Regions from separate parts of the Pseudomonas sp. AC169 genome, predicted to be linked through region 2. Evidence: predicted binding sites of a transcription regulator. Region 2 holds the regulator's gene; each other region holds the start of a gene.
The links. The regulator sigma-54, encoded in region 2, starts transcription at its own class of promoters, with help from an activator protein. The targets are predictions, from matches to a motif close to ANTGGCATNNANNTTGCTNT.

Region 1 (7,056 bases), 790 kb from region 2:
AGCGGCAGCAGATTGCGCGCGCGCACCACATCGAGCACGCGCTGCCAGTCGTCATGATTCAAATCGAAACCGGTCGGGTTGTGGCAGCACGCGTGCAGCAGCACCACATCACCGTTCGGTACTTGGTTGAGCACCGCGAGCATGGCGTCGACGTCGAGGCGGTTGCCACTGCCCACGTACGGGTAGTGACTGACCTTGACCCCGGCCGCGGCGAAAATGGTTTCGTGGATCGGCCAGGTCGGGTTGCTCAGCCACACGCCTTTGCCCGGCAGGCACTGGGCGATGAAGTCGGCCGCCAGACGCAGGGCACCGGTGCCGCCCGGCGTCTGGGTGGCGCCGGCACGTTGTTCGGCGATCAGCTTCGAGTCGGCGCCGAGCACCAGCTCATTGATGACTTTGCCGAACAACGGATTACCGTGGCCACCGATGTAGGTCTTGGTGTCCTGGCTTTCGACCAGCCGCGCTTCGGCGATTTTCACCGCTTCCGGGATCGGTGTCAGGCCCTGAGCGTCCTTGTAGACGCCAACGCCCAAGTCGAATTTGCGCGGATTGCTGTCCTGCGCATACGCCTCCATCAAGCCGAGGATCGGGTCGCCGGGTACCCGGCCGATGGCGTCGAAGTGCATTACTTGCGTCCTTCTGCAGTCTTGGCCACTTCGTCAGTGCGCGCGGCCATGATGAAGTCGTTGCGGTGCAGGCCTTTGATCGAGTGGCTCCACCAGGTCACGGTGACTTTGCCCCACTCGGTCAGCAGGCCCGGGTGGTGACCTTCGGCCTCGGAGATCTCGCCGACGGCGTTGGTGAACGCCAGCGCGTGCTTGAAGTTCTTGAACAGGAAAACTTTCTCCAGTTGCATGATGCTGTCGCGCACTTCGATGTTCCAGTCAGGGATCTGCTTGATCAGGATCGGCAGTTCTTCGTCGCTGACTTGTGGCGCATCGGCGCGGCAGGCTTCGCAGTGGGCTTGGTTCAAAGTGGACATGGTGTATTCCTGAAATCGAGTGTGTTTTTTTTATTAAAGCTTGTCGGCCGTCAATGCCGTCACGCTAAACCAAAGTGGCGGCGACTGACAGGCTCAATTGTCAGCAAAAGTCGCGGTTCACGCGGCTTTTGGTTTCGGCGGAAACTTCGGTGCGTGCAGACCCAGCTGCATGCCTTGGCGAACCATGGCCATGATGTCTTCATGGGCCACATCGAACAGACGCTTAAGGTTCGGCAGGACAAAGTACAACGGTTGCAGGATGTCGATGCGGTACGGCGTGCGCATGGCTTCGAGCGGGTCGAAGGCCTGATGCTCAGGTTCGTCCGACAGCGAATAAACGGTTTCTTTCGGCGAGGACAGGATGCCGCCACCGTAGATGCGCTTGCCTTGCGGGGTGTCGACCAGGCCGAACTCGATGGTCATCCAGTACAGGCGCGCGAGGTACACGCGTTCTTCCTTGGTGGCCTGCAAACCGAGTTTGCCGTAGGTGTGAGTGAACTCTGCGAAGTACGGGTTGGTCAGCAGCGGGCAGTGACCAAAAATCTCGTGGAAAATATCCGGCTCTTGCAGGTAGTCCAGCTCTTCGCGGGTACGAATGAACGTCGCGACCGGAAATTGCTTGCTGGCCAGCAGTTCAAAAAAGGTCTGGAAGGGGATCAGTGCCGGCACGCGGGCGACCTGCCAACCGGTGGTCTCGCCGAGCACCTTGTTGATCTCGCCGAGTTGCGGAATGCGGTCGTGGGGCAGACCGAGTTTTTCGATACCGTCCAGATATTCCTGGCACGCACGCCCTTCGATCACTTTCAACTGGCGAGTGATCAGCGTGTTCCACACCGCGTGTTCTTCGGCGGGGTAGTCGATAAAACCTTGCGCATCGGGCTCGCGGGCCACGTATTGCGTCTGCTTCATGCTGCTCTCCTGCTAGGGGAATTCGTTCTTGTTATGTCCAGCGATGGACTCAGAATTACCTGAGAGCGGGTTGATGTGCAGTAGGTTGAATCGTCTGCGCGTAGGAAATTTCTCTTTAATTCGTAAAGTTATCGTTACGGTTTGGCCGCCGTCGCGCATTTTCGGTGATTTTCAGGTTTGAAAAGCCTGGTGGCTGTCACATAATCTTGACAACTATCTGCGCGCCTCGACAGAAAAGTCGTGGTGCTATCCCTTGTGGGAGCGAGCCTGCTCGCGAATGCGATCTGCCTGACACATTAATGTTGAATGTGCCGCCGTCTTCGCGAGCAGGTTCGCTCCCACAGGTTTTGTATTTAACCTTATGACTGGTTTGGCGGGTTTTCTCCTATGCGCATCAAAGTCCACTGCCAGAACCGCATCGGCATCCTGCGCGACATTCTCAACCTGCTGGTGGCCTACGGGATCAACGTCGCACGCGGTGAGGTCGGCGGCGAACACGGCAATGCGATCTACCTGCACTGCCCGAACCTGATCAACATCCAGTTCCAGGCATTGCGCCCCAAGTTCGAGGCGATCGCCGGGGTGTTCGGCGTCAAGCGGGTAGGGCTGATGCCCAGCGAACGACGGCACATGGAATTGAACGCCTTGCTCGGTGCGCTGGAGTTTCCGGTGCTGTCGATCGACATGGGCGGCTCGATCGTCGCTGCCAATCGCGCGGCGGCGCAGCTGCTCGGGGTGCGAGTGGACGAGGTGCCGGGCATTCCGCTGTCGCGCTACGCCGAAGATTTCGACTTGCCAGAGCTGGTGCGCGCCAATAAATCGCGAATCAACGGCATGCGCGTCAAGGTCAAGGGCGACGTCTTTCTCGCCGATATCGCGCCGCTGCAATCGGAACACGATGACAGCGAAGCCATGGCCGGCGCGGTGCTGACCTTGCATCGCGCCGACCGCGTTGGCGAGCGCATCTACAACGTGCGCAAGCAGGAGCTGCGGGGCTTCGACAGCATCTTCCAGAGTTCGAAAGTGATGGCCGCCGTGGTGCGTGAAGCGCGGCGCATGGCACCACTGGATGCGCCGCTATTGATTGAAGGCGAAACCGGCACCGGTAAGGAATTGCTCGCGCGTGCCTGTCATCTTGCCAGCCCGCGCGGACAGTCGCCGCTGATGGCGCTCAACTGCGCAGGTTTGCCGGAGTCGATGGCCGAGACCGAGCTGTTCGGCTACGGCCCCGGCGCCTTCGAAGGGGCGCGGGCCGAAGGCAAACTCGGCCTGCTGGAGCTGACCGCAGGCGGCACGCTGTTTCTCGACGGCGTCGGTGAAATGAGCCCGCGCTTGCAGGTGAAGCTGCTGCGCTTTCTGCAGGACGGTTGCTTCCGTCGCGTTGGCAGTGATGAAGAGGTTTATCTGGATGTGCGGGTGATTTGCGCGACGCAAGTGGACTTATCGGAGTTGTGCGCGCGCGGTGAATTTCGCCAGGACTTGTATCACCGCTTGAACGTGCTCTCCCTGCACATCCCGCCGTTGCGCGAATGCCTTGATGGACTGACGCCGCTGGTCGAGCACTTCCTCGATCAGGCCAGTCGGCAGATCGGTTGCTCGCTCCCGAAACTGGCACCGGCGGCGATGGATCGGCTCAGTCATTACCACTGGCCGGGCAACGTGCGGCAGCTGGAGAACGTGCTGTTCCAGGCGGTTTCGCTGTGCGACGGCGGTACGGTGAAGGCCGAGCATATTCGTCTGCCGGATTACGGCGTGCGTCAGCCGCTTGGCGATTTCTCGCTGGAGGGTGGGCTGGACGAGATTGTCGGGCGGTTCGAGAAAGCGGTGCTGGAGCGCTTGTATTCCGAGCATCCGAGCAGTCGGCAGTTGGGTAAGCGGTTGGGTGTTTCGCACACCACCATTGCCAACAAGCTGCGTGAATACGAAGTCGGCAAAGACCCCGGCAGCAGCGAATGATCGTTCCCACGCTCTGCGTGGGAATGCCTCAATGGACGCTCTGCGTCCGGTTTCGGACGCGGAGCGTCCCGGGCTGCATCCCCACGCGGAGCGCGGGAACGATCATTAGCCGGGATTGCCGCGAAGCGGCATAACACCGCCGGTTTTTCGACTTCGATACATTTCCAATTCCCCCGCTACATCCCTCAAGTCCTTTGTTTACCGGGTCTTTGCCCGCCAGAAAAAAGTTGGTCTGCAAATTGCTTATGGCTCAGCAGTACAGCGGTGGGCGGCAAACGTCCGGCATGCAGAGGAAAGAGTGTGGACAAGTACCTTTATGTGGCAATGACCGGCGCCAGCCAGAACGCGCTGGCGCAGAAGGCTCATGCCAACAACCTGGCGAACATCTCCACCAACGGTTTTCAGCGCGACCTGGAGCAGGCGCGTTCGATGCCGGTGTTCGGTGACAGCTTTCCGGCGCGTGCGTTTGCCATGAGCGAACGGCCCGCCACCGACTTCACCCCGGGTTCGCTGGTACAGACCGGCCGTGACCTCGACGTCGCCGTGACCGGCAACGGTTTCATTGCCGTGCAGAACCCTAACGGCGGCGAAAGCTACGTGCGCACCGGCAGCCTCAACGTTGACGCCCTCGGCGTGCTGCGCGCCGGCAACGGCATGCCGGTGATCGGCAATGGCGGCCCGATCGCCGTGCCGCCCGAGCAGCAGATCGAAGTCGGTGAAGACGGCACCATCAGTATTCGTGCGATGGGCGAAGGCCCGCGCGTCATGGCGGAAGTCGACCGGATCAAACTGGTCAACCCGGACATCAAGAACATGAACAAGGGCCTCGACGGCTCGATCTACACCAAGGACGGCCAGCCGGCGCAGGCCGATGCCAACGTCAAACTGGTGTCGGGTTTCCTTGAGTCGAGCAACGTCAACGCCGTTGAAGAGATGACCTCGGTGCTGGCCCTGGCCAAGCAGTTCGAGTTGCACGTCAAGATGATGAACACCGCCAAAGACGACGACCAGGCCATGGCTCGGGTCTTGCAGATCAGCTAATTATCAGAACGTCGCGCCGAAAAACAGGCGCACGAGGAGAATCGAATGCTTCCGGCTCTATGGGTTGCCAAAACCGGTCTGTCCGCCCAGGACACCAACCTGACCACCATTTCCAACAACCTGGCGAACGTGTCGACCACGGGTTTCAAACGTGATCGCGCCGAGTTCCAGGACTTGCTCTATCAGATCAAACGCCAGCCAGGCGCCCAGTCGACTCAAGACAGCGAACTGCCGTCGGGTCTGCAATTGGGTACCGGTGTGCGCATTGTCGGCACCCAGAAGAACTTCACCGCCGGCAGCCTGCAAACCACCGAGCAGCCGCTGGACATGGCCATCGACGGTCGCGGTTTCTTCCAGATCCTGCAACCGGACGGCACCACGTCGTACACCCGTGACGGTACCTTCCACCTCGATTCCAATGGCCAGATCGTTAACGCCAGCGGTTTCGCTCTGGAACCGGCCATCGTCATTCCGAACGATGCCCAGACCTTCACCGTCGGCCGTGACGGCACCGTGTCTATCACTGTCGCTGGCAACGCCGCCTCTCAGGTGATCGGCAACCTGCAAACCGCCGACTTCATCAACCCGGCCGGTCTGCAAGCGGTGGGCAACAACCTGTTCCTGGAAACTGCTGCTTCCGGCGCGCCGCAAGTCGGCACCCCGGGTCTGGCCGGTTTCGGTACCACCCTGCAGAACACCCTGGAAACCTCCAACGTCAGCACCGTGGAAGAGATGGTCAACATGATCACCACTCAGCGCGCTTACGAGATGAACTCCAAGGTGATCTCCACCGCCGACCAGATGCTCTCGTTCGTAACGCAGAATCTGTAATCAAGTCTATGAGGCGGCCATGAGGTCGCCTGCAACACCGTGAGGTAGGGTCATGAATCGCTTTGTATCTGTTCTGGCATTGAGTGGGGTCGTCTCGCTCGCGGGCTGCGTCGCCCCGACGCCCAAGCCCAATGACCCTTACTACGCCCCGGTGTTGCCGCGCACGCCGCTGCCGGCTGCTGCCAATAACGGCTCGATCTATCAGGCCGGTTTCGAGCAGAACCTGTACAGCGATCGCAAGGCTTTCCGGGTCGGTGACATCATCACCATCACCCTGAACGAGCGCACGCAGGCGAGCAAGAACGCCAATTCGCAGATGGACAAGAACAGCGACAACAAGATCGGTCTGACCTCGTTGTTCGGCTCCAGCCTGACCACCAACAACCCGATCGGCGGCAACGACCTGAGTCTGAACGCCGGCTACAGTGCCGACCGCTCGACCAAGGGCGACGCCAAGTCGGGGCAGAGCAACAGCCTGACCGGTTCGATCACCGTGACCGTCGCTGACGTGCTGCCCAACGGCATCATCGCTGTGCGTGGCGAGAAGTGGCTGACGCTGAACACCGGTGACGAACTGGTACGCATCGCCGGTCTGGTGCGCGCCGATGACATCGCCACGGACAACACCGTGTCGTCGACCCGGGTCGCCGATGCACGCATCACCTACTCGGGTACCGGCGCATTTGCCGATACGAGTCAGCCAGGCTGGTTCGACCGTTTCTTCCTCAGCCCGCTGTTCCCTTTCTAGGTGGCTACGTTGAATCTGAAAAGCCTTATGGTGGCCGCGCTGTTGATGTCGGCGGCCTTCAATGCACAAGCCGAACGGTTGAAGGACATCGCCAGCATTTCCGGCGTGCGTTCCAACCAGTTGATCGGTTACGGCCTGGTGGTCGGGCTTAACGGCACCGGCGACCAGACGACGCAGACCCCGTTCACCCTGCAGACTTTCAACAACATGCTCTCGCAGTTCGGCATCAAGGTACCGCCGGGATCGGGCAATGTGCAGTTGAAAAACGTCGCGGCGGTGTCGATCAGTGCCGATTTGCCGGCGTTCGCCAAGCCGGGTCAGCAGGTCGACATTACCGTGTCCTCGATCGGTAACTCCAAGAGCTTGCGCGGCGGCACGCTGTTGCTGACCCCGCTCAAGGGTATCGACGGCAACGTCTACGCGGTCGCTCAGGGCAACCTGGTGGTCGGCGGTTTTGACGCCGAAGGCCGTGACGGTTCGAAGATCACCGTCAACGTTCCGTCGGCCGGTCGCATCCCCGGCGGTGCGTCGGTGGAGCGTTCGGTGCCGAGCGGTTTCAACCAGGGCAACAGCCTGACGCTGAACCTCA
Region 2 (7,056 bases):
GACGGATACGCGGCTCGTCCGAGTTCATCAACTCGTCCGGCGTACCCTGCCCCAGCACCTGACCATCACCGACCAGATAGATGTAGTCAGCGATGCTCGCGGTTTCAGCCAGATCGTGGGACACCACGATACTGGTGATCCCCAGCGCATCGTTGAGCAGACGGATCAGACGGACCAGCACGCCCATGGCGATCGGGTCCTGGCCGACGAACGGCTCGTCGTACATGAGAATCTGCGGATCGAGCGCAATCGCCCGCGCCAGTGCGACCCGACGCTTCATGCCACCGGACAGCTCATCCGGCATCAATTCGATGGCACCGCGCAGACCGACCGCCTGCAATTTGAGCAGGACGATGTCGCGGATCATTTCTTCCGGCAAATCGGTATGAACGCGCAGGGGGAAAGCCACGTTCTCGAACACATCGAGATCGGTGAACAGTGCGCCGCTTTGAAACAGCACACCCATGTGCTTTCGCGCATCGAACAGATCGCTGCGCGAAAGCGCAGGCAGGTTCTGGCCGTTGACCCAGACTTCGCCGCTGGCTGGACGCAGTTGTGCGCCCATCAATCGCAGCAGCGTGGTCTTGCCACACCCGGAAGGTCCCATGATGCCGGTGACCTTGCCGCGCGGTATGCGAATATCGACGTTATTGAAAATGCTGCGCGCACCGCGCTTGAAGGAGACTCCCTTCAGCTCGACCGCGTAGGCGTTATCGGCACTCATCTAAACTCCTTGCGATGCAGCCTCTCACTCGGACGCCTGTCTTTACTTGAAAAGTACGTACATCCCGGGCAGGCCGAACTGGCGGCGAACTATATCACTGCAAAGGCTACGCGCCCAAGGCTTGTACCAGCCTGTGTTCGGCGATTTGACAGGTCCGCAGGCTCTTTTCCCGGGTTTTGGTAACGAGGAATGACAAAGCACGACGAACTTGCGTGAGGCTTTGCAACATAACCGCTATAATCGCCGCCTTTTCATCGGGCTATACGATTTCTGACATGAGCCAATCCAGCGACCTGATTCAATCGGCACAACGCACCATCCAACTCGAAGTGGAAGCCGTACAAGGCTTGTTGCCCCATATCGACGCCGATTTCGTACGCGCTTGCGAGATGATTCTGGCCAGCAAGGGCCGTGTAGTCGTGGTCGGCATGGGCAAATCCGGGCACATCGGCAACAAGATCGCCGCGACCCTGGCCAGCACCGGCACTCCTGCTTTTTTTGTGCACCCGGCCGAGGCCAGCCATGGCGACATGGGCATGATCACCCGCGATGACGTGATCCTGGCCCTGTCGAACTCCGGCTCGACCAACGAAATCGTGACTTTGCTGCCGTTGATCAAACGTCTGGGCATCCAGTTGATCAGCGTCACCGGCAACCCACAATCGCCACTGGCCAAGGCTGCCGAGGTCAATCTCAATGTTCACGTCGAACATGAGGCTTGCCCGCTGAACCTGGCGCCGACCTCCTCGACCACCGCAGCGCTGGTCATGGGTGATGCGCTGGCCGTCGCGCTGCTGGAAGCACGCGGTTTCACCGCAGAAGATTTCGCTTTCTCGCACCCGGGGGGCGCGCTCGGTCGTCGTCTGTTGCTGAAAGTGGAAAACGTCATGCACGCCGGGCAGGAATTGCCGCAAGTACAACGCGGCACGCTGCTCAAAGACGCATTGATGGAAATGACCCGTAAAGGTCTGGGCATGACCGTCATCCTTGAAACTGACGGTAAACTGGCCGGAATCTTCACTGACGGCGACTTGCGCCGCACGCTCGATCGCAGTATCGACATTCGCAGTGCCACCATCGACCAGGTCATGACGGCGCACGGCAAGACTGCACGGCCCGAGATGCTGGCCGCCGAAGCCCTGAAAATCATGGAAGATCACCGAATCAACGCATTGGTAGTCGTAGATGAGGAAGATCGCCCGGTCGGCGCCTTCAACCTCTCCGATCTGCTGCGCGCAGGAGTCATGTAATGAGTAACGATCTGCTGCAACGCGGCAAAGCGATCAAACTGGCGGTTTTCGACGTCGACGGCGTCCTCACCGACGGGCGCCTGTATTTCCTTGAAGACGGCAGCGAATTCAAGACATTCAATACCCTCGACGGCCAAGGCATCAAAATGCTGATGAACGCTGGCGTGCAGACCGCTATCATCAGCGGCCGCAAGACCCCGGTGGTCGAGCGTCGAGCGAAAAACCTGGGGATTCCCCACCTGTTTCAGGGGCGTGAAGACAAATTGGTCGTTCTCGACGGTCTGCTTGAGCAACTGGGCCTAAGCTATGAAGAGGTCGCCTATCTCGGTGACGACCTGCCGGACCTGCCGGTAATCCGCCGCGTAGGGCTGGGCATGGCCGTGGCCAACGCTGCCGACTTCGTCCGTGAACACGCCCATGGTGTTACCCGCGCCCGTGGTGGCGAAGGTGCCGCCCGCGAATTCTGCGAATTGATCCTGCGCGCCCAGGGCCGCCTCGATGCGGCCAACGCCGCGTACCTGTGAGCCAAGCCATGTTCAGCAAAAAATTTCGTAACTTCCTGCTGTTCGGCTGCATCGCTGCGATTTTCGCCGCGGTCGGCTATTGGAACATCAGCCCGGAACGCTTCCTCGACAAGCCTCCGGTCTCTTCCATCGAAACACCTATCGACTGGTATGCGACCAACACGCATACCCTGCAATATTTGCCGGACGGCAAAGTGCAGTATGAGATGACCTCCGACAAGGCCGAGCATGTCAAGGCAACCGATATCACACTGGTCACCAAACCCGACCTGAACATGTATCGCGGAACCGAGTTTCCGTGGCATGTGACCAGTGAGCGCGGCGAAGTGAATTCGGGCGGCACCCAAGTGGAATTGATCGACTCGGTACGCATCAAGCGCACCGATGAACAGAACCGCGACCTGCTGGTTACTTCCACGCGCATGACAGTGTTCCCGCAGGAGCAATATGCGCAGACCGAGCAACCCGTTAGAATCGACGGCGCTGGCGGTGTATCGACTGGCGTTGGAATGAAAGCGTACCTGAAGGAAAGCAGGATACACCTGCTATCGAACGTAAGAGGACAGTATGAGGCTCGTTAAAACCCTCCCTATTTTGCTCAGTCTGGGCGCAGCACTGGGAAGCGTGAGCGCCTGGGCTCTGCCGAACGATCAGCAGCAACCTATCCGCATTCAGGCCGACGACGCCCAACTGGACGACAAGAACGGCATCGCCACTTATAAGGGTGATGTCATCATCACTCAGGGTTCGATGAAGGTGACCGGTAATACCGTGACCATCACCCGCACCCCGGCCGGCGATATCGACGTGGTGACGTCGGTGGGCAACCTTGCCTACTTCGAACAACTGCAAACCCAAGGTGACGCCAAGCCTGTACAGGGCTGGGGCGTGACGATCCAGTACCACGCCGCGCAAAACCGCGTTGTGCTGATCGACAAGGCCAAGGTTGTCGACAAGGACAACAACACGACTCAGGGCGAAAAAATCGTCTATGACACCGTGAAGAAACTGGCCAGCGCCGGTCGCGCTACCGGCAGCAAGGTCACCGAGGCGCGCCCGCGCATCGATATGGTGATCCAGCCGAAGAAGAAAACCGACGAGAAAACCCAGTAATGGCAACTCTGAAAGCTCAGCACCTGGCCAAGGCCTATAAAAGCCGCCAGGTCGTGCGTGACGTCAGCCTGTCGATCGACAGCGGCCAGATCGTCGGCCTGCTCGGCCCGAACGGCGCCGGCAAGACCACATGCTTCTACATGATCGTCGGCCTGGTTCAGGCCGATCAGGGCCGTGTGCTGATCGACGATCTGGACGTCAGCCACCAGCCGATGCACGGTCGTGCGAAGGCCGGTATCGGCTATCTGCCGCAAGAAGCGTCGATCTTCCGCAAACTGTCGGTGGCCGACAACATCATGGCCATCCTCGAGACCCGTCAGGAACTCGACAAGGCCGGCCGTCGCAAGGAGCTGGAAAGCCTGCTTCAGGAGTTCCACATCAGCCATATCCGCGACAACCTCGGTATGAGCCTGTCGGGTGGTGAACGCCGCCGGGTGGAAATCGCTCGCGCACTGGCCACGGCACCAAAATTCATCCTGCTCGACGAACCGTTCGCCGGTGTCGACCCGATCTCGGTCGGCGACATCAAGCAGATCATCCACCATCTTAAGGCCAAGGGTATCGGTGTATTGATCACCGACCACAACGTCCGCGAGACGCTGGATATCTGCGAAACCGCTTATATCGTCAACGATGGTCAACTGATCGCCGAAGGCGACGCAGAAACCATCCTGGCCAACGATCTGGTCAAGGAAGTGTATCTGGGCCACGAGTTCCGCCTGTAAGCGCGACAGTGCCCGGTGCGCCGCCGGGGCGCCGTATCGATTCAAGCAGGAATTAATACGCTTTAATTGTTACAGCGCTCTAGGCAAACACTTCAGTTTCAGGCATATAATTTGCTTAAGTTTGGCGCTTCGGCGCCCTGTAGTGGATGGCGCATAGCGCCGGCGAATAAGGTGTTAAGCCCCTGCCATGAAACCATCGCTAGTCTTGAGAATGGGCCAGCAGCTGACGATGACACCGCAGCTGCAACAGGCCATCCGCCTGCTCCAATTGTCGACCCTGGATCTGCAACAGGAAATCCAGGAGGCTCTGGAATCCAATCCGATGCTCGAACGCCAGGAAGAAGGCGACGACTTCGACAATTCCGACCCCATGGCCGACAACGCCGAACAGAAGCCCAACACCGAGATCCAGGAACCTTCGTATCAGGAAACCGCCCCGACGGTGGACAACCTCGAGGAAGGCGAATGGAACGAGCGCATCCCTAACGAGCTCCCGGTCGACACGGCTTGGGAAGACGTCTATCAGACCAGCGCCAGCAGCCTGCCCAGCAACGATGATGATGAGTGGGACTTCACCACCCGCACCTCTGCTGGCGAAAGCCTGCAAAGTCACCTGCTTTGGCAACTGAACCTCGCACCGATGTCCGACACCGATCGCCTGATCGCCGTGACCCTGATCGATTGCATCAACAATCAGGGCTACCTGGACGAAACCCTCGAAGAGATCCTTGAGGCGTTCGACCCGGAACTGGACATCGAACTGGACGAAATCGAAGCCGTCCTGCACCGCATCCAGCAGTTTGAACCGGCCGGTATCGGCGCCCGCAACCTTGGCGAATGCCTGCTGCTGCAATTACGTCAGCTGCCGGCCAAGACGCCTTGGCTGATTGAAGCGAAACGCCTGGTCAGCGATTACATCGACCTGCTCGGCGGCCGCGACTACAGCCAGTTGATGCGCCGCATGAAGCTCAAGGAAGACGAGCTGCGCCAGGTGATCGAACTGGTACAAAGCCTGAATCCGCGTCCGGGTTCGCAAATCGAATCCACCGAAGCCGAGTACGTCGTGCCTGACGTTATCGTGCGCAAGGACAACGAGCGCTGGCTGGTCGAGCTCAATCAGGAATCCGTGCCACGCCTGCGCGTCAACGCCCAGTACGCCGGTTTCGTCCGTCGCGCCGACACCAGCGCCGACAACACTTTCATGCGCAATCAGTTGCAGGAAGCCCGCTGGTTCATCAAGAGCCTGCAGAGCCGCAACGAAACCCTGATGAAAGTTGCCACCCAGATCGTCGAGCATCAACGCGGTTTTCTGGAGTACGGCGACGAAGCCATGAAGCCGCTGGTTCTGCATGACATCGCCGAAGCTGTCGGCATGCACGAATCGACGATTTCCCGGGTGACCACGCAGAAATTCATGCATACCCCGCGCGGTATTTATGAGCTGAAATACTTTTTCTCCAGCCACGTCAGCACCTCCGAAGGCGGCGAATGCTCGTCCACAGCGATCCGCGCGATCATCAAAAAACTGGTTGCCGCGGAAAATCAGAAAAAGCCGTTGAGTGACAGCAAGATCGCTGGTTTACTGGAGGCACAAGGCATTCAGGTGGCTCGCCGCACCGTCGCCAAGTACCGCGAATCCCTCGGGATCGCGCCTTCGAGCGAACGCAAGCGGTTGATGTAAGCCACGTTACAGCGTTCCAGTGGCAGGCTATCCAGCCTGCCGCTTTATGCACTGGCAACGAAGGAGAAGCTGTATGCAAGTCAACATCAGTGGACACCAACTGGAAGTGACCCAACCTCTGCGTTCCTACATCGAGGAAAAACTCCAACGACTGGAGCGACATTTCGACAAGATCACCAACGTGCAGGTCACGATGTGCGTCGAAAAGCTGAAGCAGAAAATCGAAGCCACCTTGCATATTCCCGGCAGCGAAGTGGTCGCCAACGCAGAAGATACTGATATGTATGCTGCGATCGACTCACTGACCGACAAGCTGGATCGCCAACTCAAAAAGCATAAGGAAAAGACCCAGAGCCTCCTCCAGGGCGCAACCGGTCGATAACCCCCCATTCCATGATCCGACTTGAAAGTATCCTGACCCCCGGCCGTTCCCTCGTGAACGTGCCGGGCGGCAGTAAAAAGAAAGCCCTCGAACAAATTGCCAACCTGATCGCCCGCGAAGTGCCGGCTCTGGAGATGCAAGATGTCTTCGAGGCGCTGATTGCCCGTGAAAAACTGGGTTCTACCGGTTTTGGCAACGGCATCGCCATTCCGCATTGTCGCCTGAAGGGTTGCACTTCGCCCATCAGCGCGCTGATGCACCTTGAAGCCCCTATCGATTTCGACGCCATCGATGGCGCGCCGGTTGACCTGCTGTTCGTTTTGCTGGTCCCGGAGGCTGCCACCGATGCGCACCTGGAGTTGCTGCGTCAGATCGCCAGCATGCTCGACCGCAAGGAGGTGCGTGAAAAACTGCGCAGCGCGGCGAGCAACGAAGCCTTGTATCAGGTTGTCCTGGACGAGCAGAACGGGCACTAATCATGCGCTTGATCATCGTCAGTGGCCGTTCCGGCTCGGGTAAAAGTACCGCACTGGACGTCCTTGAAGACAACGGCTACTACTGCATCGACAACCTGCCGGCTGGCTTGCTGCCGGAACTGGCCGAACGCGCGCTGATTCACACTGAGCTGGCGCAGCCGCTGGTGGCCGTGTCAATCGA
Region 3 (7,056 bases), 1.1 Mb from region 2:
TCGATCGATGGGCGGTCGCCCTGTGGGGTGCGCAGTTTGTCGACGATGGCGTCTTTGACTTTCAAGGCGCCGAAGTGGGTGTTGTCGATGCCTGAGCCATGACCACTGAATTCAACGGCAAGGGTGCCGTCGCTGAGCATGTGATCCTGCCAGTCGATGTCGAGCACGCCGTGGTACAGGTCTTCGGCGTCTTTCATCGGGAAGCGCTTGAGCACCAGCAATACGCGGTTGGCCAGACGCGACCAGAGGCACAGGCGATAAGCGGTTTCCATGGTCGCCATGCCACGCACGGCGGAAGTGTGCTCGCGCGCTTCTTCAAGGCCAAGCCCGACGGCTTCCTCGATGAGCAGGCCTTCAAGGCCTTTAGGGCAAGTGAGGAAGAGTTCGAAACGGTCGGACATGGTATTTCCAGAGCCTTTGGCTAGTGAATCGGCAACGCATTGCCGATCCGGTTTTCAATCAGGCGCTTTTCTAAAAGAACGCCCGCGTGGCACGAAGGTGTGCCGTTCCATCCCCGCTGCTCGGGTTAAAAGAGCTTAGATGCCGGGACAGATAAAAAAGTTGATGCAACAAAAAGTCTTAAAGCGACCCTTCGTCGCTTTATACCCCAGCGCAAACGTGGGTCATTCTCACTAAAGAATTAACCCCATCATCCAGCGCGGGGCCGATCATACCGGGGTTTGCTCAATAAACGTTCAATAAATACGCAGTTACTTATCGCTATAGCATCCTTTTCGTTACGTCCTTATGACAAAACGGTCATTCCATCGCTGTGACTCATTGGTTAGAACTGAGCACAGGTTGACGTCGCAACGGCGTCAACACCTTGGCTCGCCACGCCGGCAGCGAGCCGCACCATGGCAGGTTGTTTTCTGCCCGACCTCAGTTGAGGTCAACGCGACACAAACAGTCAACAAGTGAGGGAAACACCCTATGAGAAGACTTAAGCGTGATCCGTTGGAAAGAGCATTTTTGCGCGGATATCAATATGGCGTTGGTGGCAAATCCCGTGAGCTTTGCCCATTTACTCTACCGTCGGTACGTCAAGCCTGGATCAACGGCTGGCGAGAAGGACGCGGCGACAACTGGGACGGTATGACCGGCACTGCGGGAATCCACAGACTCAACGAACTTCACGCCGTCGGCTGACACAGGGCATTAATTCCGACACGACAATCTGAATTTGCAACGACTTACCATGCACGTCCTTCCCGGACGGCGGGCTACGGCCCAGGGGCTCCTTCGAGGAGCCCTTTTTTATGCCTGTCACATTATTTGTGCCTAAACAAAAACCCTGTGGGAGCGAGCCTGCTCGCGAAAGCGGTGTGTCAGTCACAGAAATATTGACTGAACTGGCGCCTTCGCGAGCAGGCTCACTCCCACAAGGGGTCAGCGCAGGGCGGCGATCGCGTCTACCGATTCACGAATCAGCGCCGGGCCCTTATAGATGAAGCCGGAGTAGATTTGCACCAGGCTCGCACCGGCGAGAATCTTCTCAGCCGCATGCTTGCCTTCGGTAATCCCGCCAGCCGCAATGATCGGCAACCGCCCCGCCAACTCACCGGCCAGCACTTTCACAGTATTGGTGCTCTTCTCCCGCACCGGCGCCCCCGACAAACCGCCCGCCTCGTCGCCATGCTCCATGCCTTCAACGCCAACACGACTCAGCGTGGTGTTGGTCGCGATCACCGCGTCCATGCCGGTTTCGATCAGCGCCTGGGCAACCTGCGCGGTTTCTTCATCGGTCATGTCCGGGGCAATCTTGATCGCCAGCGGCACATGCTTGCCATGACGTAACGCCAGTTCGGCACGGCGGGTAGCCAGATCCGCGAGCAACTGCTTGAGCGAATCACCAAATTGCAGGCTGCGCAGGCCCGGAGTGTTCGGCGAACTGACGTTGACCGTCACGTAGCTGGCGTGGGCGTACACCTTGTCCAGGCAGATCAGGTAATCGTCGACCGCGCGTTCAACCGGGGTATCGAAGTTCTTGCCGATGTTGATGCCCAGCACGCCTTTGTATTTCGCCGCAGCCACCCGCGCCAGCAGGTTATCGACACCGAGGTTGTTGAAACCCATGCGGTTGATGATCGCCTCGGCTTCCGGCAAACGGAAGATCCGTGGTTTCGGGTTGCCCGGCTGCGGACGCGGGGTCACGGTGCCGATTTCGACAAAACCGAAACCCAGTTGCGCAAAGCCATCGATGGCCGCGCCATTCTTGTCCAGCCCGGCCGCCAGCCCCACCGGGTTGGGGAATTCGAGGCCCATGACCGTCACCGGTTTCTTTGCCGGCGCCTTGCACAGCAAGCCGTTGAGGCCCAAACGCCCACCCGCGCCGATCAGATCCAGCGACAGATCGTGGGAGGTTTCCGGGGAAAGTTTGAACAACAGCTGACGGGCCAGGGTGTACATGGGCGGCGATGACTCGGGCGGCGAAAAGAGGCGGCGATTATAGCCGGGCATCGACCTGCCGCGCGAGGCGCACGCGCAAATCGCTGTCTCTGGCATATGCCTTGCACCCTCCTTGGCTATCAGCGCGCAGGCCAATGACGGCACGCGGGCAAGGACAATGGCGTCGTCCCGGGTTTTGCCTGTGCAAAGTCTGCGGCGGCGCTTTTTTTTGAGGTAACGCTGGATGAATGAACCTTCGGTAGGGCCACTGGCCTGGGTCAATGGCAGCGATGCCCCGGAAAAGACCGCGATCAACCTTGGCTTCATGGCGCTGAGCGATTGCGCCTCGGTCGTCGTCGCGGCCACGCAGGGCTTTGCTCAACCTTACGGGCTAACGCTGAATCTCAAGCGCCAGGCGTCGTGGGCGAATCTGCGCGACAAGCTGGTCAGCGGTGAACTCGATGCCGCGCACAGCCTGTACGGATTGATTTACGCCGTGCACTTGGGCATTGGCGGCGTCGCTCCGACCGATATGGCTGTGCTGATGGGCCTGAATCAAAACGGGCAAAGCCTCAATTTGTCCCACAGCCTGCAAAACCTCGGCGTGACCAGTCCTGAAGCGCTGGACCGCCACGTGCACCAAAGCCGCGCAAAACTGACCTTCGCGCAAACCTTTCCCACCGGCACTCACGCGATGTGGCTGTATTACTGGCTGGCGAGTCAGGGCATCCATCCGCTGCAGGACGTCGACAGTGTGGTGGTGCCGCCGCCGCAAATGGTCGCGCATCTGCAAGCCGGGCGTATTGATGGTTTTTGCGTCGGCGAACCGTGGGCCGCCAGCGCGGTGCAGCAGGACCTCGGTTTCACCCTCGCGACCAGCCAGACCATCTGGCCCGATCACCCGGAGAAAGTCCTTGGCTGCACCCGTGAATTTGTCGAGCAATACCCGAACACCGCACGGGCGCTGGTGATGGCGATCCTTGAAGCCAGCCGCTTTATCGAAGAGAGCCCGGAAAATCGTCGCAGCACCGCGCAATTGCTCAGTGCGCCGGAATATCTGGACGCGCCGCTGTCGTGCATCGAACCGCGTTTTCTCGGAGATTATGCCGATGGCCTCGGCAATCGCTGGCAGGATCCGCACGCGCTGCGTTTCCACGGCAACGGCGAGGTTAATCTGCCTTATCTGTCGGACGGCATGTGGTTCATGACCCAGTTCCGCCGCTGGGGCCTGCTGCGTGAAGATCCGGATTACCTCGCCGTCGCCCGCCAGGTTCAGCAACTGGATATCTACCGCGACGCCGCCACCGCTGTCGGCGTCGCCGCATGGGGCACCGACATGCGCAGCAGCCAGTTGCTTGACGGCAAGATCTGGGACGGCAGCGACCCGGCCGCTTACGCACGCAGTTTCAAGTTGCACGCGTTGAACGACGATGCTCCCCTTCTCGCCCGCCGCTGACAGGAGACCGCGAACATGTTGCGCATTCTGCTGATCAATGACACGGCGAAAAAAGTCGGTCGCCTGAAAGCTGCGCTGACCGAGGCCGGTTTCGAGGTGATCGACGAGTCCGGTTTGACCATCGACCTGCCCGCGCGCGTCGAAACGGTGCGCCCGGACGTGATTCTGATCGATACCGAGTCACCGAGCCGCGATGTCATGGAGCAAGTGGTGCTGGTCAGCCGCGACCAGCCACGGCCAATCGTGATGTTTACCGATGAGCATGATCCGGGAGTAATGCGTCAGGCGATCAAGTCCGGGGTCAGTGCCTACATCGTCGAAGGCATTCACGCACAGCGTTTGCAGCCAATTCTCGATGTGGCGATGGCCCGGTTCGAGAGTGATCAGGCGTTGCGTGCGCAGTTACAGGCGCGTGATCAGCAATTGGCTGAGCGCAAGCGCATTGAGCTGGCCAAGGGGTTATTGATGAAGATGAAGGATTGCAATGAGGAAGAGGCTTACACCTTGATGCGGCGCCAGGCGATGAGCCGGCAGCAGAAGCTGATTCAGGTGGCCGAACAAATCATAGCCATGAGTGAGTTGCTCGGCTGAATTCGCTGACCGCTTGAAAAGCCCCTCACCCTAGCCCTCTCCCAGAGGGAGAGGGGACCGACCGAGCTGTCTGACGTCAAACATCGACCTGAAAGACCGAGTCGATTATGGATTCACAGTAGAAAATCACAGGTCGGCGTACTTCTTTAGCATCCCCCAATCAGTCCCCTCTCCCTCTGGGAGAGGGTTAGGGTGAGGGGCTTTTGACTTTCCGGCTGTTGGCACAAATCTCGCTAAGTAAAACGCACAGGTAACCAACGGCGGTTGCCCCACCTACGACAAAGACGTCGCTCACCCGTTCGCCCAACCGGCGCATCAGGTAGCGGCGTTTTTGCGTTTTGGCCCCACAGCCCGGGGCCGGTGGTGCGGCCGTGGCGGCGCCCCACCTGCTGTTGCACGACTCCTTTCGAGACTCTTTTCAGCTGAGGTGCGCGATGAATTCAAGCTTCTGGAAATCCGGCCACACCCCGACATTGTTCGCGGCCTTCCTCTATTTCGACCTGAGCTTCATGGTCTGGTACCTGCTCGGCCCGCTGGCGGTGCAGATCGCTGCTGATTTGCACCTGACCACGCAACAACGCGGCCTCGTCGTTGCCACGCCGATCCTCGCCGGCGCCGTACTGCGCTTCGTGATGGGCATGCTCGCCGATCGTCTGTCGCCGAAAACCGCCGGGTTGATCGGTCAGGTCATTGTGATTTGCGCGCTGTTCGGCGCCTGGAAAATCGGCATTCATAGCTACGAGCAGGCATTGATCCTCGGCCTGTTCCTCGGCATGGCCGGCGCGTCGTTCGCCGTCGCCCTGCCCTTGGCTTCGCAATGGTATCCGCCGCAGCACCAGGGCAAAGCCATGGGCATTGCCGGTGCAGGCAACTCCGGCACCGTGTTCGCCGCGCTGCTGGCACCGGTGCTCGCCGCTGCGTTTGGCTGGAGCAATGTTTTCGGTTTCGCCCTGATTCCATTGATCCTGACGCTGGTGCTGTTTGCCTGGCTGGCCAAAAATGCGCCGCAGCGGCCGAAAGCCAAAGCCATGACCGACTACTTCAAAGCCCTGGGCGACCGCGACAGCTGGTGGTTCATGTTCTTCTACAGCGTCACCTTCGGCGGCTTTATCGGCCTGGCCAGCGCCCTGCCCGGCTACTTCAACGATCAGTACGGCTTGAGCCCGGTGACCGCTGGTTACTACACCGCCGCCTGCGTGTTCGGCGGCAGTCTGATGCGACCGCTGGGTGGCGCGCTGGCGGATCGTTTCGGTGGCATCCGCACGCTGCTGGCGATGTACACCGTTGCCGCCGTGTGCATCGCTGCTGTCGGTTTCAACCTGCCAAGTTCCTACGCGGCGCTGGCACTTTTCGTCTGCACCATGCTCGGTTTGGGGGCAGGCAACGGCGCGGTTTTCCAACTGGTGCCGCAGCGTTTTCGTCTGGAGATCGGCGTCATGACCGGACTGATCGGCATGGCCGGCGGCATCGGCGGTTTTGCCTTGGCCGCCGGCATGGGCGCGATCAAACAGAGCACCGGCAGCTATCAGTTGGCGCTGTGGTTGTTCGCCAGCCTAGGCGTGTTGGCATGGTTTGGCCTGCACGGCGTCAAGCGTCGCTGGAGAACCACCTGGGGTTCGGCGGCGGTGACAGCGGCGCGGGTCTGAACCGTCGATGGCACTGCAACTGAATTTTGCCGAAGCCAGCGCCACCGGTCCGCGCGCGGAAAATCAGGACGCTCTGCGTTCGGTGACACCGGCCCCGGCGCTGGCGGCGAGCAAAGGTTATCTGTTCGCCATCGCCGACGGCGTCAGCCAATGTGCCGATGGCGGACTGGCTGCGCGTTCGACCTTGCAGGCGCTGGCGCTCGACTATTACGCCACGCCGGAAACCTGGAGCGTGGCCCAGGCGCTGGATCGTCTGTTGCTCGCGCAAAACCGCTGGCTGCAGGCCAACGGCGGTGGGCAGCCATTGCTCACCACGGTCAGTGTTTTGGTCATGCGAGGGCGGCGTTTTACCCTCGCCCACGTCGGCGACTGCCGGGTGTATCGCTGGCACGGCGATAGTTTGCAGCGGGTCTCGGAAGATCACGTCTGGGATCAGCCGGGCATGCAGCATGTGCTCAAACGCGCGCTGGGGCTGGATCAGCATCTGGTGCTGGACTTCCTTGACGGTGAACTGCGCGACGGCGAGTGCTTTGTTTTGCTCAGTGACGGTGTCTGGTCGACGCTGGGCGATACCGCGATTGCGGCGATTCTGCGTGACCAGCCGGATCTGAGCAGTGCTGCGCAAACGCTGGTCAATGCCGCGCATATGGCAGGGAGTCAGGACAACGCCAGTGCATTGCTTGTGCGGGTCGATGCGGTGGGTGAAGCGAATATCGGCGATGCACTGATTCATTTGCAGCAATGGCCCCTGCCGCCAACGCTGAAACCCGGCCAATCCTTCGAAGGCTGGCAGGTGCAGGGGATTGTCGCTCAGAGCCAGCAATCGCTGCTGTATCGGGTTGTCGATGCACAGGGCCAGACGTGGTTACTGAAAACCCTAGCGTCGCGTTCCAGCGACGATTCCCACGCCGGACAAGCGCTGCTGTCTGAGGAATGGTTCCTCAAACGCGTGGCCGGCCGCCACTTTCCTGAAGT

Region 1: the regulator sigma-54 is predicted to act here: its motif matches at 4,074-4,093, upstream of ACZZ0G_RS20025 (flagellar basal body rod protein FlgF).
Region 3: the regulator sigma-54 is predicted to act here: its motif matches at 2,498-2,517, upstream of ACZZ0G_RS21530 (CmpA/NrtA family ABC transporter substrate-binding protein).

What each region holds. Positions count from the first base shown of each region.
Region 1 is NZ_OZ409866.1:4,446,482-4,453,537, forward strand. It holds gene ACZZ0G_RS20005 (amino acid aminotransferase) at 1-626, opposite strand, end outside; gene ACZZ0G_RS20010 (4a-hydroxytetrahydrobiopterin dehydratase) at 626-982, opposite strand; gene phhA (phenylalanine 4-monooxygenase) at 1,100-1,891, opposite strand; gene ACZZ0G_RS20020 (sigma-54-dependent transcriptional regulator) at 2,279-3,847, shown strand; gene ACZZ0G_RS20025 (flagellar basal body rod protein FlgF) at 4,148-4,888, shown strand; gene flgG (flagellar basal-body rod protein FlgG) at 4,934-5,719, shown strand; gene flgH (flagellar basal body L-ring protein FlgH) at 5,772-6,467, shown strand; gene ACZZ0G_RS20040 (flagellar basal body P-ring protein FlgI) at 6,495-7,056, shown strand, end outside.
Region 2 is NZ_OZ409866.1:3,653,545-3,660,600, reverse strand. It holds gene ACZZ0G_RS16390 (ATP-binding cassette domain-containing protein) at 1-724, opposite strand, end outside; gene ACZZ0G_RS16385 (KpsF/GutQ family sugar-phosphate isomerase) at 1,000-1,974, shown strand; gene ACZZ0G_RS16380 (KdsC family phosphatase) at 1,974-2,498, shown strand; gene lptC (LPS export ABC transporter periplasmic protein LptC) at 2,507-3,079, shown strand; gene lptA (lipopolysaccharide transport periplasmic protein LptA) at 3,066-3,611, shown strand; gene lptB (LPS export ABC transporter ATP-binding protein) at 3,611-4,336, shown strand; gene ACZZ0G_RS16360 (RNA polymerase factor sigma-54) at 4,524-6,017, shown strand; gene hpf (ribosome hibernation-promoting factor, HPF/YfiA family) at 6,091-6,399, shown strand; gene ptsN (PTS IIA-like nitrogen regulatory protein PtsN) at 6,411-6,875, shown strand; gene rapZ (RNase adapter RapZ) at 6,878-7,056, shown strand, end outside.
Region 3 is NZ_OZ409866.1:4,792,203-4,799,258, reverse strand. It holds gene rlmKL (bifunctional 23S rRNA (guanine(2069)-N(7))-methyltransferase RlmK/23S rRNA (guanine(2445)-N(2))-methyltransferase RlmL) at 1-401, opposite strand, end outside; gene rmf (ribosome modulation factor) at 934-1,149, shown strand; gene ACZZ0G_RS21535 (quinone-dependent dihydroorotate dehydrogenase) at 1,390-2,409, opposite strand; gene ACZZ0G_RS21530 (CmpA/NrtA family ABC transporter substrate-binding protein) at 2,633-3,844, shown strand; gene ACZZ0G_RS21525 (ANTAR domain-containing response regulator) at 3,860-4,435, shown strand; gene ACZZ0G_RS21520 (nitrate/nitrite transporter) at 4,870-6,081, shown strand; gene ACZZ0G_RS21515 (protein kinase domain-containing protein) at 6,089-7,056, shown strand, end outside.